Regions from separate parts of the Arthrobacter sp. 2RAF6 genome, predicted to be linked through region 2. Evidence: riboswitches for the same ligand, from Rfam matches in the RefSeq annotation. Region 2 holds a riboswitch; the other holds the start of a gene.
The links. A riboswitch is a leader RNA that binds a small molecule or an ion and turns the genes downstream of it on or off. The one in region 2 is predicted to bind thiamine pyrophosphate.
Positions count from the first base shown of each region.

Region 1: it holds a riboswitch for thiamine pyrophosphate, as region 2 does, so the genes downstream of both, thiC (phosphomethylpyrimidine synthase ThiC) here and AB4Z38_RS13530 (ECF transporter S component) in region 2, are expected to answer to the same signal.

Region 1 is NZ_JBFRGF010000002.1:17,491-25,184, forward strand. Features, by position in the region: gene AB4Z38_RS01570 (VOC family protein) at 1-767, opposite strand, end outside; gene AB4Z38_RS01575 (amidohydrolase family protein) at 846-1,940, opposite strand; TPP riboswitch at 2,050-2,157, shown strand; gene thiC (phosphomethylpyrimidine synthase ThiC) at 2,153-3,982, shown strand; gene AB4Z38_RS01585 (alpha/beta hydrolase) at 3,983-4,732, opposite strand; gene ffh (signal recognition particle protein) at 4,836-6,407, opposite strand; gene AB4Z38_RS01595 (glucose-6-phosphate dehydrogenase) at 6,559-7,694, shown strand, end outside.
Region 2 is NZ_JBFRGF010000017.1:25,510-33,203, forward strand. Features, by position in the region: gene AB4Z38_RS13510 (UDP-N-acetylglucosamine 1-carboxyvinyltransferase) at 1-1,196, opposite strand, end outside; gene AB4Z38_RS13515 (GNAT family N-acetyltransferase) at 1,359-1,910, shown strand; gene AB4Z38_RS13520 (energy-coupling factor transporter transmembrane component T family protein) at 1,959-2,765, opposite strand; gene AB4Z38_RS13525 (ABC transporter ATP-binding protein) at 2,762-4,378, opposite strand; gene AB4Z38_RS13530 (ECF transporter S component) at 4,378-5,007, opposite strand; TPP riboswitch at 5,084-5,220, opposite strand; gene AB4Z38_RS13535 (NUDIX hydrolase) at 5,369-6,130, shown strand; gene AB4Z38_RS13540 (DUF4235 domain-containing protein) at 6,182-6,442, shown strand; partial or broken gene mnhG (monovalent cation/H(+) antiporter subunit G) at 6,583-6,963, opposite strand; gene AB4Z38_RS13550 (monovalent cation/H+ antiporter complex subunit F) at 6,953-7,231, opposite strand; gene AB4Z38_RS13555 (Na+/H+ antiporter subunit E) at 7,228-7,694, opposite strand, start outside.

The DNA of each region.
Region 1 (7,694 bases), on a different contig from region 2:
GCGCCGACGTCGTCTCCTGACGGCACCTCGATAACAACCTCGCCGAGACCGAGCGTATCCTTGCGCGCACCTGCACCGCGGCTGTTCCAGACATTCATGGCCATGTGGTGGTGGTAGCCTCCCGCGGAGACGAACAGGGCTTGGCCGTGCCACCCGGCGGTCTGCTCGAAGCCCAAGGTGTCGACATAGAAATCATGGGCAGTCTGCACGTCGCCCACCTGGAGGTGGACATGCCCGACGCCGGCGCCCGCCTCATGCTGGCCCGTCACCGCCGCTTCGCTCAGGTATTGCTGGAGGTAACGCTGCGGCGGGAGCGGCAGGCTGTCCATGACGACGGAACTGCCGTTCCACTCCCAGCCTTCGCGGGGCTTGTCGTAATAGAGCTCGATGCCGTTGCCCTCAGGATCCGTGAAGTAGAACGCCTCGCTGACGAGGTGGTCCGCGCTGCCGACGAAGGCGTGGGGTTCGTACTGCGCGGCGGAGGCAACGGTTGCGGCGAGCGAGGACTGGTCTTCGAAGAGCAAGGCTGTATGGAAGAGTCCAGCCTCTCCACGACCCGGGATCTGGAGCCCGGAGGCCGGCGCGAGGTGCACCAACGGCTTGCCGAGCCTGCCGAAGTAGAGTCCGCCATCCTGTTCGGCGACGACGTCCAGCCCCAGCGCCCGCTGGTAGTAGTCGCCCATGAGCTTCATGTCCCCCACTTTGAGCATGACGGTACCCATGGTGAGTTCGGCAGGAAGGAGATCCTGGCTGGATGTGATGGTCATGTGAAACTCCCGGTATTTTGTGGCGCCGCCTTTCGGCAACCTCTATACATCCAAATTACTTGAAGCTTCAATTTATTCCTAATGCCCGGCACTTCCTGAAATATGCCCCCTCAGCACGGTGCATTGCGGATTCAGCACCACCTCAAGGCTCGCCCGGGGATCCTTTGCGTAGAGCACGACGTCGGCACTGGCACCTTCGCTGATGCCGTCGGCACCCAGCCACTCACGGGCGGACCAGCAGGCGGCATCGAGGGCCGCGGCAGCCGAAAGGCCGGCGCGGTGCAGTTCCAGGATTTCCTCGCCGATCCGGCCGTGCTTGATGACGCTGCCGGCGTCGGTCCCGGCATACACCCGCACTCCGGCGTCGAATGCCTCGGCGACGCGTTCATGCCTGAGCTCCCACAGCCTGGTCATGTGGGCGGCGTAACGCGGGAACTTCGCTTCCGCCTGCTTCGCGATGTCCGGAAAAGTAGCAATGTTGATCAGGGTGGGAACGATCGGCACACCCTGGTCCAGGAGCCTGGGAATGTGGTGCGGAAGTAGGCCGGTGGCGTGCTCGATGCAGTCGATGCCGGCGTCGAGCATGTCGTCGATAGTCCCTTCGGCGAAGCAATGGGCAGTCACCCGGGCTCCCTCGCCGTGTGCCGCGGCGACGGCGTCCTTGACGATGGCGGCGGGAAAGGACGGGCCAAGATCCCCTGCCGAGCGGTCGATCCAGTCCCCGACGATCTTGACCCAGCCGTCTCCGGACCGTGCCTGCTTGCGCACCGCCTCCACCAGATCCTCCGGTTCGACTTCTTCGGCCAGTCCGGGAATGTACCGGCGTTGCCTGGCGATGTGCCTGCCTGCGCGGATGATCCTGGGCATGTCCGTCCGGCGCTGCAGCCAGCGCGTGTCGCTTGCGGATCCGGCGTCGCGGATCAAGAGCGTCCCGGCGTTCCGGTCCGCCGTCGCCTGCAGTCGGGCAGTCTGATCGTCCACCGCTCCGCCCTTGCCTAATCCAACATGGCAATGCGCATCCACCAGACCGGGCAACACCCATCCGTCCAGGATGACGTCGGGCGCGGCAGCGGGCGGCAGAAAGGTCAGCCTTCCGTCGACCGACCAGAGGCCACGCCGTTCTTCTTTCGGTCCCGTGAGGACGGCGCCGCTGAACTCGATGATTTCCGCCATGATTCCACCTTAAACTCCTGCGCCGTTCCCGGCCCGGTCACATCTGTCCTCGGCCACATCTCTCCTCCGTCACATCTGTCCTGGGCACCAACAGCTGTGGTAGCTTCGTCTACGACCACACGGGGGCCCTTGCAAGGGCTGAGATCGGGCTGACGCAGCCTGCGACCGTTGAACCTGTCCGGGTAATGCCGGCGAAGGAAGTGAGTAATCCTTTGAGCACCAAAGAAACACAGCTGAGCCCTACCAAAAACGGATCGGCGCAAGAGGTGACCCAGTCCCTGAAGTCGCATTCCCTCGCGTTCCTGGAAGACACGGAGACGGGAATCCGGGTTCCGGTCACGGAAATCGCCCTGGAACCATCCCCCAACGGCGAGGCCAACGCGCCTTTCCAGGTGTACCGCACTGCAGGGCCAGGAAGTGATCCCGTGGTTGGCCTCGAGCCGTTCCGCAGCGAGTGGATCGACGCCCGCGGCGACACCGAGGCATACAGCGGCCGCGAACGGAACCTGCTCGACGACGGCAAGTCGGCCGTGCGCCGCGGCGCCGCCTCCGCTGAGTGGAAGGGCGCACAGCCGGTGCCCCGCCGCGCCGTCGACGGCAAGACCGTGACACAGATGCACTATGCCAAGCAGGGGATCGTGACGCCCGAAATGCAGTTCGTGGCACTTCGCGAGAACTGCGATGTTGAACTGGTCCGCAGCGAAGTCGCCGCCGGCCGGGCCATCATTCCCAACAACATTAACCACCCCGAATCCGAACCGATGATCATCGGCAAGGCGTTCCTCGTGAAGATCAACGCCAATATCGGCAACTCGGCCGTCACCAGTTCCATCGCCGAAGAAGTGGACAAGCTGCAGTGGGCCACGCAATGGGGCGCGGACACCGTCATGGACCTGTCCACGGGTGACGACATCCACACCACCCGCGAATGGATCATCCGCAACTCCCCCGTGCCGATCGGCACCGTGCCCATTTACCAGGCCCTCGAGAAGGTCAACGGCGAAGCCAACAAACTCACATGGGAGATCTTCCGCGACACCGTCATTGAACAATGCGAGCAGGGCGTGGACTACATGACCATCCATGCCGGCGTGTTGCTGCGCTACGTGCCGCTCACCGCGAACCGCGTCACGGGCATCGTTTCCCGCGGCGGCTCAATCATGGCCGGCTGGTGCCTGGCGCACCACGAGGAAAACTTCCTGTACACCCATTTCGACGAACTCTGCGAAATCTTCGCCAAGTACGACGTCGCGTTCTCGCTCGGCGACGGCTTGCGCCCGGGAGCGACGGCGGACGCCAACGACGCCGCGCAGTTCGCCGAACTCGACACCTTGGCCGAGTTGACGCAGCGGGCATGGGAATTCGACGTCCAGGTCATGGTGGAAGGGCCCGGCCACGTTCCCTTCCACTTGGTGCGGGAGAACGTGGAGCGCCAGCAAGAGCTCTGCAAGGGCGCCCCGTTCTACACCTTGGGCCCCCTCGTCACCGACGTTGCCCCGGGCTACGACCACATCACCTCTGCCATCGGCGCCACGGAGATCGCACGCTACGGAACCGCGATGCTCTGCTACGTCACTCCAAAGGAACACCTTGGCCTGCCAAACAAGGACGACGTCAAGACCGGGGTAATCACGTACAAAATCGCTGCCCACGCCGCTGACCTTGCCAAGGGACACCCCGGTGCCCACGAACGCGACGATGCCCTGTCCAAGGCCCGCTTCGAGTTCCGCTGGCGTGACCAGTTCGCTCTGTCATTGGATCCGGTCACCGCGGAAGCGTTCCACGATGAGACGCTCCCGGCCGAACCGGCCAAGACCGCGCATTTCTGTTCCATGTGCGGACCGAAATTCTGCTCCATGCGCATCAGCCAGGACATCCGCGACGAATACGGCTCCGCGGATTCCCAAGCGGCCATCGCGGAAATGTACAGCGGGATGCGCGAAAAGAGCGAGGAGTTCCTGGCATCGGGCGGCAAGGTCTACTTGCCGGAGCTCGAGGTTCCCGCAGGAAAGCCCGGAACGAAGTCAGGAAGCCTGAACTGATCAGGAAGCCTGGACTGATCCGGCGCGGCTGACATCCGCAATGAAGGACCGGATCATCCGGTCCCCTTCAACTGAGTCATGAGGCCGGTGTCCTCCAGCCGCAACGCGGTGGAGGGCGCCGGTTTCCTGCAGGTAGCCGGCGATCTCTTCGTACAGGGGTTCCCAACCACCGGTCAGGACAAGCGTGGGGACTCCCGGCACAATGTGCAGGGGCGCTTCCCACGGCGGAGCCTGGAGCCGCAGTCGTCGAGCGGTACGCCTGGCCTCCGGGGTGCTGAGGACGGCCGCCTCCGAGGAAAACGCCCGGCGGACGAATTCACGTTGGTAATCGTCGTCGCTGAGTTCGTGCCGGATCGCGAACAAGGGCTCCATCAATGCCCGGTAAGCCGCGGTGGCGGGCAACTCGGCAGTCAAGGAAAGGCACGCCGGTTCAACCAGCACGAGGGAGCGGACCAGGTCCGGCCTCTCCACCGCTGCCAACATCGCGGAAATCGCGCCTTGGGAGTGCGCTACGACATGGCCTCCACGCGCCGGGCCGGAGGATGGCGCGGACTCCCGTCCTCCAAGGCACTCCAGGATAATGTCCACATCGGCGGCAACGTCCGATTCCAAAGGCTCGGCCTGCGCATCAAAGCCGTGGCGTTTCAGGAACAGTGCGTCGTACTTCAGCGCCATGCCGTGTTGTTTCGGCCAAGCGGCAGCGCCGAATGTACCGGCTCCGTGGACGAACACAACGCGCTGCTTTTGCATCCCCCCAGCCTATGGCACAGGGCTGACAACCCAACTAGCCAGCAGTTGTTGTCGTTATGAGGTCTCTAAACGACACCTGCTGCGAGCTAGTTGGGCGAGACGGCTACTTGCCGCCGAGGAACTTGTCGAAGCCCTTGGGCAGGTTCAGCTGCGAGGGATCGAAGTCGCCGCCAGCCTGGCCGAATGCCGCGCCGGTGGGAACGGCTTTCGCCCGCTTGTTCTCGGCGTCGCGCAGTTCCTGGGCAGCCTTGGCGGGGTTTCCGGAACGGGCCTTCTTCTTGGGCGCGTTTTTGCTTCCCTTGCGGGAACCGCCGCCACCGAGGCCGGGCATGCCAGGCATCCCGGGCATGCCGCCGCCCTGGGCCAGTTTCTTCATCATCTTCTGGGCCTGCGCGAAACGCTCCAGGAGGCCATTGACCTCGGAGACGTGGACACCGGAACCACGGGCGATGCGGGCGCGACGGGAACCGTTGATGATCTTCGGAGCCAAACGCTCATGCGGGGTCATGGAGCGGACAATCGCCTCCACGCGATCGATTTCGCGCTCGTCGAACTGCTCCAGCTGCTGGCGGATGTTCTGCGCACCCGGCATCATCATGAGCATCTTCTTCATAGAACCCATGTTGCGGATCTGCTGCATCTGGGCGAGGAAGTCGTCCAGGGTGAAGTCTTCCTGGTCGGCGAACTTCTTCGCCATCCGGGCCGCTTCATCCTTGTCCCAGTTCTTCTCGGCCTGCTCGATCAGGGTGAGAACGTCACCCATATCGAGGATGCGGGAAGCCATGCGATCCGGGTGGAACAGTTCGAAGTCGTCGAGGCCTTCACCGGTGGACGCGAACATGACCGGTTTTCCGGTGACAGACGCTACCGAGAGTGCGGCACCACCGCGGGCGTCGCCGTCGAGCTTTGACAGCACAACACCCGTGAAGTTGACGCCTTCATCGAAGGCAACCGCCGTGTTGACGGCGTCCTGGCCGATCATGGAGTCGATCACGAACAGAACTTCGTTCGGGATGATCGCTTGACGGATGCGGCGCGCCTGGTCCATCATTTCGGCGTCGACGCCGAGGCGGCCCGCGGTGTCCACGATCACGACGTCGTGCAGCTTCTGGCGGGCTTCGTCGACGCCGGCGCGTGCGACGGCGACGGGGTCGCCGGTGGGAACATCCAGATCCGAGGTGGTGCCGGGGTGCGGTGCGAAGACGGGAACACCGGCGCGTTCACCGACAATCTGGAGCTGCGTCACGGCGTTGGGACGCTGGAGGTCGGCGGCAACCAGCACGGGGCTGTGGCCTTGTGCCTTGAGCCACTTGGCAAGCTTGCCCGCGAGGGTAGTCTTACCCGCACCCTGCAAGCCGGCGAGCATGATGATGGTGGGGCCGGTCTTCGCCAAGCGGATACGACGGGTCTCTCCGCCGAGGATCTCCTGGAGTTCCTCGTTGACGATCTTGACGATCTGCTGGCTCGGGTTCAGTGCCGCGGAAACCTCGGCGCCCAGGGCACGTTCACGGATGCGGCCGGTGAACTCGCGGACCACGGGAACGGCAACGTCGGCGTCCAGAAGGGCGCGCCGGATCTCCCGGACGGTGGCGTCGACGTCGGCCTCGGTGAGGCGGCCCTTGCCACGGAGATTCTTGAAGGTTGCTGTCAACCGGTCAGAGAGTGAATTGAACACGCGCCGTGCACTTCTTTCAATGGTCTACGAATGGCGGCCGTTCCGACGCACCAATATCTTGACGATTCCTGCCCCAAACAAATCTGACTCAACTGAGGGACTCGACTATCTAGGGTACCAAGACGCGACTGCAAGATGGCATGCTGGCACAGTGACCAGCAAAACAACAGTAAATACGTTGCTCATCCTAGGCGCCTCCGGAGATCTGACGGGCCGATTGCTGTTGCCGGGCCTTGCGAGGCTCGTGGCCAACGGCCTCGCAGACGGCCTGAAGCTTGTCGGAGCCGGCTCCGACCCGTGGACGCCCCAGCAGTGGACCAAACGCGTGGGCGGCGCGTTCGAGGAGGCCGCCAAGGGCGCAGGTGCCGCGGGCAAGAAAGCAATCGCGGCCCTGGAGAAAAGTACCGAATACCATCAATTGGATGTCACCGCGGATGGCCAGCTCGCGACGCTCCTGGCCGGGCTCGAAGCACCAATCGCCGTCTATTTCGCTTTGCCCCCGCACATCAGCCAGAAGGCCTGCGAGGTCCTCACCGCCGGGCAACTTCCTCCCGGAACAAGCCTCGTGATGGAGAAACCTTTCGGATCCGGTTCCGAATCCGCCCGGGAACTCAACAAGACCCTCGCCGCGTTGGTCCCGGAAGACCACATCCACCGCGTGGACCACTTCCTTGGCAAGGCCACCGTTTTCAACATCCTGGGCCTGCGCTTCGCCAACAGCTTCCTGGAGCCGGTGTGGAACCGGGACCACATCGAGAAGGTGGAGATCATCTTCGACGAAGACCTCGCACTCGAGGGGCGTGCGCGCTACTACGATGGCGCCGGCGCCCTCAAGGACATGATCCAGAGCCATTTGCTCCACATCATGGCGCTGCTGGCCATCGATGCCCCCTCCAGCATCGGCGAGCGCGATCTCCGCGACGCGATTTCAACGGTGCTGCGTGCGAGCAGCATCACCGCACCCTACAAGAAGTCCACGCGACGGGCACGGTACACGGCCGGCCGGATCGGCGACCGGGACGTGCCGGACTATGTCGCGGAAGCGGGCGTGGACCCTGCCCGGGAAACGGAGACACTCGCGGAAGTCGAAGTGGGAATCGACACTTGGCGCTGGAAAGGCGTCCCCTTCATCCTGCGTTCGGGAAAGGCGTTGGGTGCCGCGCGGAAAGAGGCCATTGTCACCTTCCGGCCCGTTCCGCACCTGCCGTCCGGATTCGAGGGCGTGGACTCCCCCAACCGGCTGCGCATCGGGTTCGGTCCTGACACCCTGCAGCTCGACGTCGACGT
Region 2 (7,694 bases):
ACCGCGAAGAACGGCAAGTTGTCGATGTTCAACCCGGGGAACGGCATCGGATGGATCTTGTCCTCCGGGGCACGCAACCGTGACGGCTTGGTGGTGACATCCACCAGGCGCGTCCGTCCATTGCGAGCAAAGTACTCGCCGGAGATGTCGAGCTGCTGGCCCATCTGCTCAAGCGTGGCCAGTTCGATCTCCATGAACTCGATGGGGACCCGGCAGACGGTGACCTCCGAGTTGGTCACGATGCCCGCAGTGATGAGGCTCATGGCTTCGATCGGGTCTTCGGACGGGAAGTACTCAATGTCGACGTCGATCGCCGGGCGTCCCGTGATCTTCAGGGTGGTTGTCCCGATGCCGTCGATCACCACGCCGAGCCCCTGCAAGTAGAAACAGAGGTCCTGCACCATGTAATTGGGGCTGGCATTGCGGATCACGGTGGTACCACTGCGGTGCGCGGCGGCCATGATGGCATTCTCCGTCACGGTGTCACCGCGCTCCGTGAGGACAAAGGTCCGGTGGTCGCCGTCGGCCGGTGGGGCTTGCACGGAATAGAAGCCGGACTTGGCCTCCACCGAGAGTCCGAACTGCCGCAACGCCTGCATGTGCGGTTCCACGGTTCGAGTCCCGAGATCGCAACCGCCGGCGTAGGGCAGTTGATACGAGGCCGCCTCATCCAAGAGGGGACCCAGCAGCATGATGACGCTGCGGGTGCGACGTGCGGCTTCCACGTCCATGGAGGCGAGGTCCAGGGTCTCCGGGCGGCGGATGCGCAGATCGTTGCCGTTCAGCCAGGTGCACTCGACACCGATGGAGGTCAAAACCTCGACGATCCGGTTGACTTCTTCGATCCGGGCGAGCCGACGCAAGGTGGTGGTGCCGCGATTGATGAGGCTCGCGCAAAGCAGAGCGACGCCGGCATTCTTGCTGCTGTTGACGTCCACGGAGCCGGAGAGCGTGCGTCCGCCCTCTACGCGCAAGTGGGTCATCTGCCGTTTGCCGACTTTGACGATGGTTCGCCCGAAAATCGACTCAAGACGCTCGATCATGCGGAGGCTGAGATTCTGCTTGCCCTGTTCCATTCTGGCAATGGCGCTTTGGCTGGTGCCCAGTTCCGAAGCGAGCTGTCCCTGTGTCCAGCCCTTTTCGCCACGGGCGTCGCGAAGAAGGAGACCTACATGTTCGGCAGTCGGTTGCGTCATGATCAATAAATATCACAAATGGTCTACCGATGGCAGGTTTTGTGATGCAACACGCCGATTCTGCCGGATGATAGTCGCCTCGTGCGATATGAACGTCCCGGCGGCCACGTGCACCGCGCCGAGGATTGACAGGCGGACGCCCGCCGCGAGAGGCTCTCTCGAATGAAGGCCAGCGGCTTTTCCAGCAAAAACCCCGCCCCGAGTTTCGAGCGCGCAGGGCTTGAGCTTGAAGTCCGCCCGGCCAAAGTCAGCGACATAGCCCACATCTTCGATATCCAGGCCCAAGCGGGCCGCTCCCTTCCGGACGCCACAACGCTGACGCCAGCCATCGACGACGACGCCCGCCTGGTGGTGGTCGCTTTCGCTCGGGGAACATCCGGCGTCGGGGACGTTGTCGGCTGGGGGAAGACCCACTACTGGGACCATCCCGACGGTCCGGCGTCGGAGGGGCGCTATCTGGGCGGGGTCGCCGTGCGGCCCGATTACCGACGCAGCGGCGTCGGAACCGCCCTTACCCAAGCCCGGCTGGATTGGATATGGCGCCGCACATCGGAAGCCTGGTACGTCGTCAACGCGTCCAACCTCGTGTCAATCGAACTGCATCGGCGCTGGGGGTTCGTGGAAGTCGCCAGAGCGTCGGGCTCTCACACCACAACGTTCGACGATGGCGTCGGCATACTAATGCGGGCGGCCCGCCCGACAATACCCAAGTGACTCGCAGTTGTTGTCGTTATGAGGCGCCAAAACGACAACAACTGCGAGTCAGTTGGGCTGCTTCAGCCAGACGAAGTGCCAAGTACCTGCCCACTGAGCGGCCAGCACGGCCGCGGCTGCGATGATCAGCCCGCCAGCCAGAACCCAGACGTCCAAGCGACTGTAGGTGGATTCGCGTGCCCAGGTCCGCCGTCCACCGCCGAAGCCGCGCGCCTCCATGGTCACAGCCAAGCGGGACGCCCGACGGATCGCCTGGACCAGTAACCCGAAGCTTTGGCCGAGCATGGCCTTGAAGCGTTGCGGCGGGCTCCCGTGCGAGCCGACACCCCGCGCGCGCCGTGCCATGCCGATGGTCTGCCACTCCTCCGCCATGAGTCCCACGAGCCGCAGCGCGGCCAAGGTGCCCAGGACAAAACGGTGCGGCAGCTTCGCTTTCTGCGCCAGGGCATCGGCAAGGTCGGTGGGGTCGGTGCAACTCATCAGGAGAATGGCCGGCAGCGCTATGGCAAGGCCGCGCAGCATGAACCCGAGTCCCAGCTGAAGCGAGCCTTCGCTGATCGACCAGATCCCGACGTCGAGCAGTATCCTCCCGCTGTCAGCCGACAGGATCGCGGTGCTCCAGCCGCCAAGCGCTGCCGCGATGATCAGGGGCCAGCCGCGTTGCCACAGCAAGCGCACGGTGAGCCCTGCGAGGGGGAACAATGCCAGTTCGCCGAGGAGCGCCGTCGAGGCGGACACCAGGTCGATGGACAACGCCAACACCAAGGTGATCAGAAAGACAGAGACGAACTTGGCCAGCGGATTCGCGCGTGTCAGGAGGGCATTATTGCCGCGCAGCGTCAGGGTTTCCCTCATGCCGCACCCGCTTCCTGCCGGGCCCCGCCTTGGAACGCGGGCTCGAGCCGCATCTCGGTGCCTCCCAGGACAGAGCTGAATTCCAGGTCGTGGGTCACGGAAACCACGGATGTTCCGGCGTCGAGCAGTTCGGACAGGAACGACGCAAGCTCGGCCCAAGTGTTCGCGTCCTGGCCGAAGGTCGGTTCGTCCAACACCAGGACCCGCGGGTGCGCGGCGAGCACGGTGGCCACGGACAGCCGCCGCTTTTCGCCCCCGGAGAGCGTGTACGGATTGGCGTCCACGAGATGCCCCAGGCGCAGCCGCTCCAGCAATTCGTCCACGCGCTCCTCGCCGTGGCCAAGGTGCTTGGGGCCGAACATGAGCTCGTCGAGCACGCGTCCCGTGACGAACTGGTGCTCGGGCTCTTGGAACACGGTCCCGATCCGGGAGATCAGCTGCTGTGCCTTCCACGTGAACGGGTCGGTGCCGGCGCCGTCGCTGAGCCCGGCGGCGGCAGTCACCGTGCCGGACACCGGCGCCAATAGGCCCGCGAGGGTCAAAGCGAAGGTCGATTTTCCTGCGCCGTTGGGGCCGGTGATGGTCAGCGCCTGCCCGGCGAATACTTCGGCGTCGAGTCCGGCCTGCACAGGAAGGGGCGCGATCGTTTTGAACCCCCGGCGCCGCGGCCGTTCGCGGGACACCGCGAGCTCCTGGGTGGCGAGCAACAGCTCTCCCATGCTCCCCGCCCGGGAGCCGCCCGTTGCTCCGGAGCCGGCGGCTGTTCCGGAACGTGGCCGGGTGGCCGGCACGTACCCGGGCACCCAGACGCCTGCAGCAGTGAGCATGTCCCTTGCTTGCGCCAGAACGGTGTCGGGATCGCCGTCCACGAGCACGCCCGGCGTCGACCCTCCCGTGGAGGAGGTGCTGCCCGGCTGGAGGACCACGATCCGGTCCACGAGGTCTTTCCAGACGGAGACCCGATGCTCCACCACCACCAAGGTGGCCCCGGTCTTGTGCAGGCAGCGGCCCACGGCATCGCGGACCTCCAGCACGCCGGCCGGGTCCAGGTTGGCGGTCGGCTCGTCCAGGAGGATCAAGCCAGGCCGCATCGCCAGAATGCCGGCCAGCGCAAGGCGCTGTTTCTGCCCGCCCGAGAGGGCCGACGTCGGGTGGTCGAGCGAAAAGTTGCCGCTGGCACTATTCCGTAGCCCGACGTCGTCGAGCGCTTCATGGACCCGCTTCCAGATCTCTTCCCGCGGCACGCAAAGGTTCTCGGCGCCGAACGCGACGTCGTCGCCCAGCCGGGAAAGCACCACCTGGGTTTCGGGATCTTGCTGCATGAGTCCGGCACGGCCCCGCTGGGCCTTCGGCGAAACGCCGTCCACCAGCAACGAGCCGGTCTCGTCGGCGTCGTCACCTTCCTCGCCCAGCACGCCCGCCAGGGCATGCAGGAGCGTCGACTTGCCTGCGCCCGAGGGGCCAAGCAGTAGAACACGCTCGCCCGGACGGATGTCCAGGTCCAAGGCATGGATGGCCTGCGTGGTGCGGCCGGCGTGCCGCCAGCCCCAGCCTTGAGCGGAAATTGCGGCGGGTCGCACCACGGCAGAGGTGCCGGAATCAGGACTGGGCATCAGGAAAAGACGGGCTCCGAGGCGGCTTTGCGGGACGCGAACGCGCTCAGCACACCGGTCTTGGCCAGGCCGCGGGTAGCGATCCAGGACAGGGCACCGGCAATGACGGCCCCGGAGATCGTGCAGAAGACGATGTACGCGAGCTTGTCGACCGGTTCGTAGGCGATGTTCCAGCCCCACGGCAGGAAGGAGTCGTTCAGACCGCAGAACAGACCTGCACCGGCACCGGCCAGCAGGGACACCGGCAGGTTGAACTTCTTGTACATGAAGGCCAGGAAGATGAGTTCCGCGCCGAGGCCCTGGAGCAGGCCCGAGATCAGGACCGTGGTGCCGTACTGCGAACCCATGATGAGCTCACTGGTGGCGGCCACTGTCTCGCAGAAAATTGCCGCACCGGGCTTCCGGACAATGAGCATGCCCAACACTGCCGGAATCATCCAACCGCCGGCGATCAGGCCGCTCAGCGGAGGGTAGCCGGCGGACATGGGCGTGGCAACCAGAGCCATCTGGTCCCACGCCCAGAAGATCACGCCACCGGCGATGGAGATGAGTGCCGCCACGACGATGTCCACGACGCGCCAGTTGTAACCAGGCTTGGTGAGGCCCGGCCTTGCAGAAATACCAGTCATTTTGTCCTCCTGAGGAACAGGAGGGGAAAGTGTTCCCCGGTTGCCTGCGAGCGGCTTCCGCCGCGCCGGTTCCGGACACTATGAGAACTCGACTCCCTTGCGCCGGTACTAGCCGGATCAGGTTCGAGGGTCTGCGGCTGTCCGCACTCTCAGCGCCCGTCCTCCGTGCCGCATTGCTGCGAGCCCGACGGCGGCGCTCCCCTGTCGTTATTAATCCACCCTTTTGGGCGTGGTTCAGTTTACACCTTGGAGGGGTCGCGGGGACCGTGACGGAACGGATAGCGACGGATTCTGCTGGATCATCCGCCGGGTCAGCGCAGGCCGGCCCGGAATGGCGCGGACGCCTGCAGAAACTGGGAGAATGATCCAGCAGAATGTGACGCAGCAAGCGGGCAAAGGAGCGGTCTTGGCAGGCATTGGCGAAGCGAACAGCACCACGGTGGCCGAACCTAGGCTCGCCGCGAGCGTGATCCTGGTCCGCGAGGCCCCCGGTCACGATGGATTTCGCGGCCTGGAAGTGTTCGTCCAGCACCGCGTGACCACGATGGATTTCGCCGCGGGCATGGTCGTCTTCCCCGGGGGACGAGTGGACCAGGCGGACAGCTCCGGCTGGGACTTCGCGGACGACGTCGTCGAGCGGCACGCCGCCGCATGGCACCGGAGCAGCATCGCCGTCGAGCCCTCTTCCGCCCGGTTCAACGCCGGCCGGGTCCTGGCGGCCGCGCAGCGCGAGGTGTTCGAAGAGGCCGGGCTGAAGCTCGACGCCGCCACCCTCCGCCCGTGGGCCAACTGGGTCACCCCGGCAGACCAGCCCAAGCGCTTCGACACATACTTCTACCTTGCCTGCCCGCTATCCGGTGCCGAGCCCAGGCACCAAACCACGGAAGCCTCATCGTCTTTGTGGATGCCGGTCCGCGGAATCCTCGATGCCGAAGCCGCCGGAACCCTCAAGCTCATGCCGCCCACGCTGGCGCTGCTGGATGAGCTCCTCGCCCTCGGCACGGTGGAAGCGATACTCGCCGACGACCGTGACATCGTGCCCGTCCGTCCAAAGCCTGGAGCCTTGGAGGAGTTCTTCCGGCTGAGGCGCCGACCGCCATCCGTTGCTCCGGAACTGCCCTGAAGTGGGGTTAGGCTGGGGACGGTCCTGTTTCCTCCCGCAAGGAGTCCCGGAATGAACCTCCTCATCAAACTGCTCGGCACTGGCGTGAGCATCGGTGCAGGCTTTGTCGGCACCAAGCTCGTCAATGCGTTGTGGGAAAAGTCCACCGGCAAGAAGCCTCCCAAGGGGCACGATGACATGGAGGCAAGCCTTCGCTCGGCACTGACCTTCGCCCTGATTTCGGCGACCGTCAGCGCCGTCATCCAGGTATTTGCAAGCCGCAGTACCCAGCGCGCCATCTCGCGCTTCTCGAAGACGCAGGACATCGTCTAGGCAGACGGGCCGTTAGCGGCGGAGCCGCCCGCGCCCCCGCCGTTACGGAGGTCCCGGGCGCCCCGGCCGTTCCCTCCGCCGTTCCGGGCGTTCCGGCCGTTCCCGGTGTGGGGCATTGCCGAGTCCGCTTCCTGAGCCTTCTCCGCCGCCTGTTGACCGGCAGCCCGCAGCACCACGGCCTCGAGTTCGTCGGTGCTGAGCAACTCGCGGTGGAGGTGCTTGGTCCGGTAGCCTGCGCGGCCCACCATGTGTGCGGACACGGGCACGGTCAGCAGTTGGAAAATCCAGGCGACTGCCAGGATCGGCCAAACCCACCATTCGCGCATCTGCAGTCCGATGGCCGCCAAGACGAGGAACAGCCCCAGCACTTGCGGCTTGGTGGCTGCGTGCATACGGCTCATCAGGTCCGGGAAACGCAACAGGCCGATTGCCGCGCCCAATGACATCAGCGCACCCACAATCAGAAGTACCGCGGTCACGACGTCTATTACAGCATCCACTCCCGTGGCATTAGGAGTCATTGACCTGTCCTCTCCGATCGGCCACGAAGCGCGCCACCGTCACCGAGCCAACGAACCCGATCAGCGTCAGTGCGACGAGCAGCACGAGGTTGTTGAGGTGCCTGTTGACGGCCATGTCGATGGCAAGCGCGGCGCCAAGTATCGCGAGCAGAACGTCTGAGGCGAGCACGCGGTCCAGCAGGGAAGGCCCGACGGCGATCCTGTAGATCGCGCCTGCCGCCGCGAGGCTAAGAATCACCGCCGTGACGATCAGCACGAGGTCTTTCATGAGCGATCTCCCCTCGTTGCAGGCCAGCTTTCGGCCTGGAGTGCGTCCATTTCCGCGCGGGTGCCCATGATCCGGATCAGCGAGGCCTCCGTGTCCTGGACTTCTTTGCGCAGCTTGGCAGTGTCCACATCGTTGCGGACATTGAGCCCGTGGATATAGAGCGTGGACGTGGAGCGATCCACTTCCACCACCAAGGACCCCGGAATCAGCGAAATCACGTGCCCTGTGGCGGTCACCATGAGGTCGGAATGGCTACGCAGGGGAACCGCGACCACGGCGTTGGTCACCGAAGACCCCCGGAAGACTGCCAGGTACATGACCTGGAAGCTCGCTGCCACCACTTTGCCAAGGAACACCGCGGCGAAAGGAATGGCGCGCAGCACGTTGAATCGACCGCTGAGCTCCACGGGAGGCAAGTAGAAGACCCTGGCTACGACCACTGCGATCAGCGCACCGAACACCA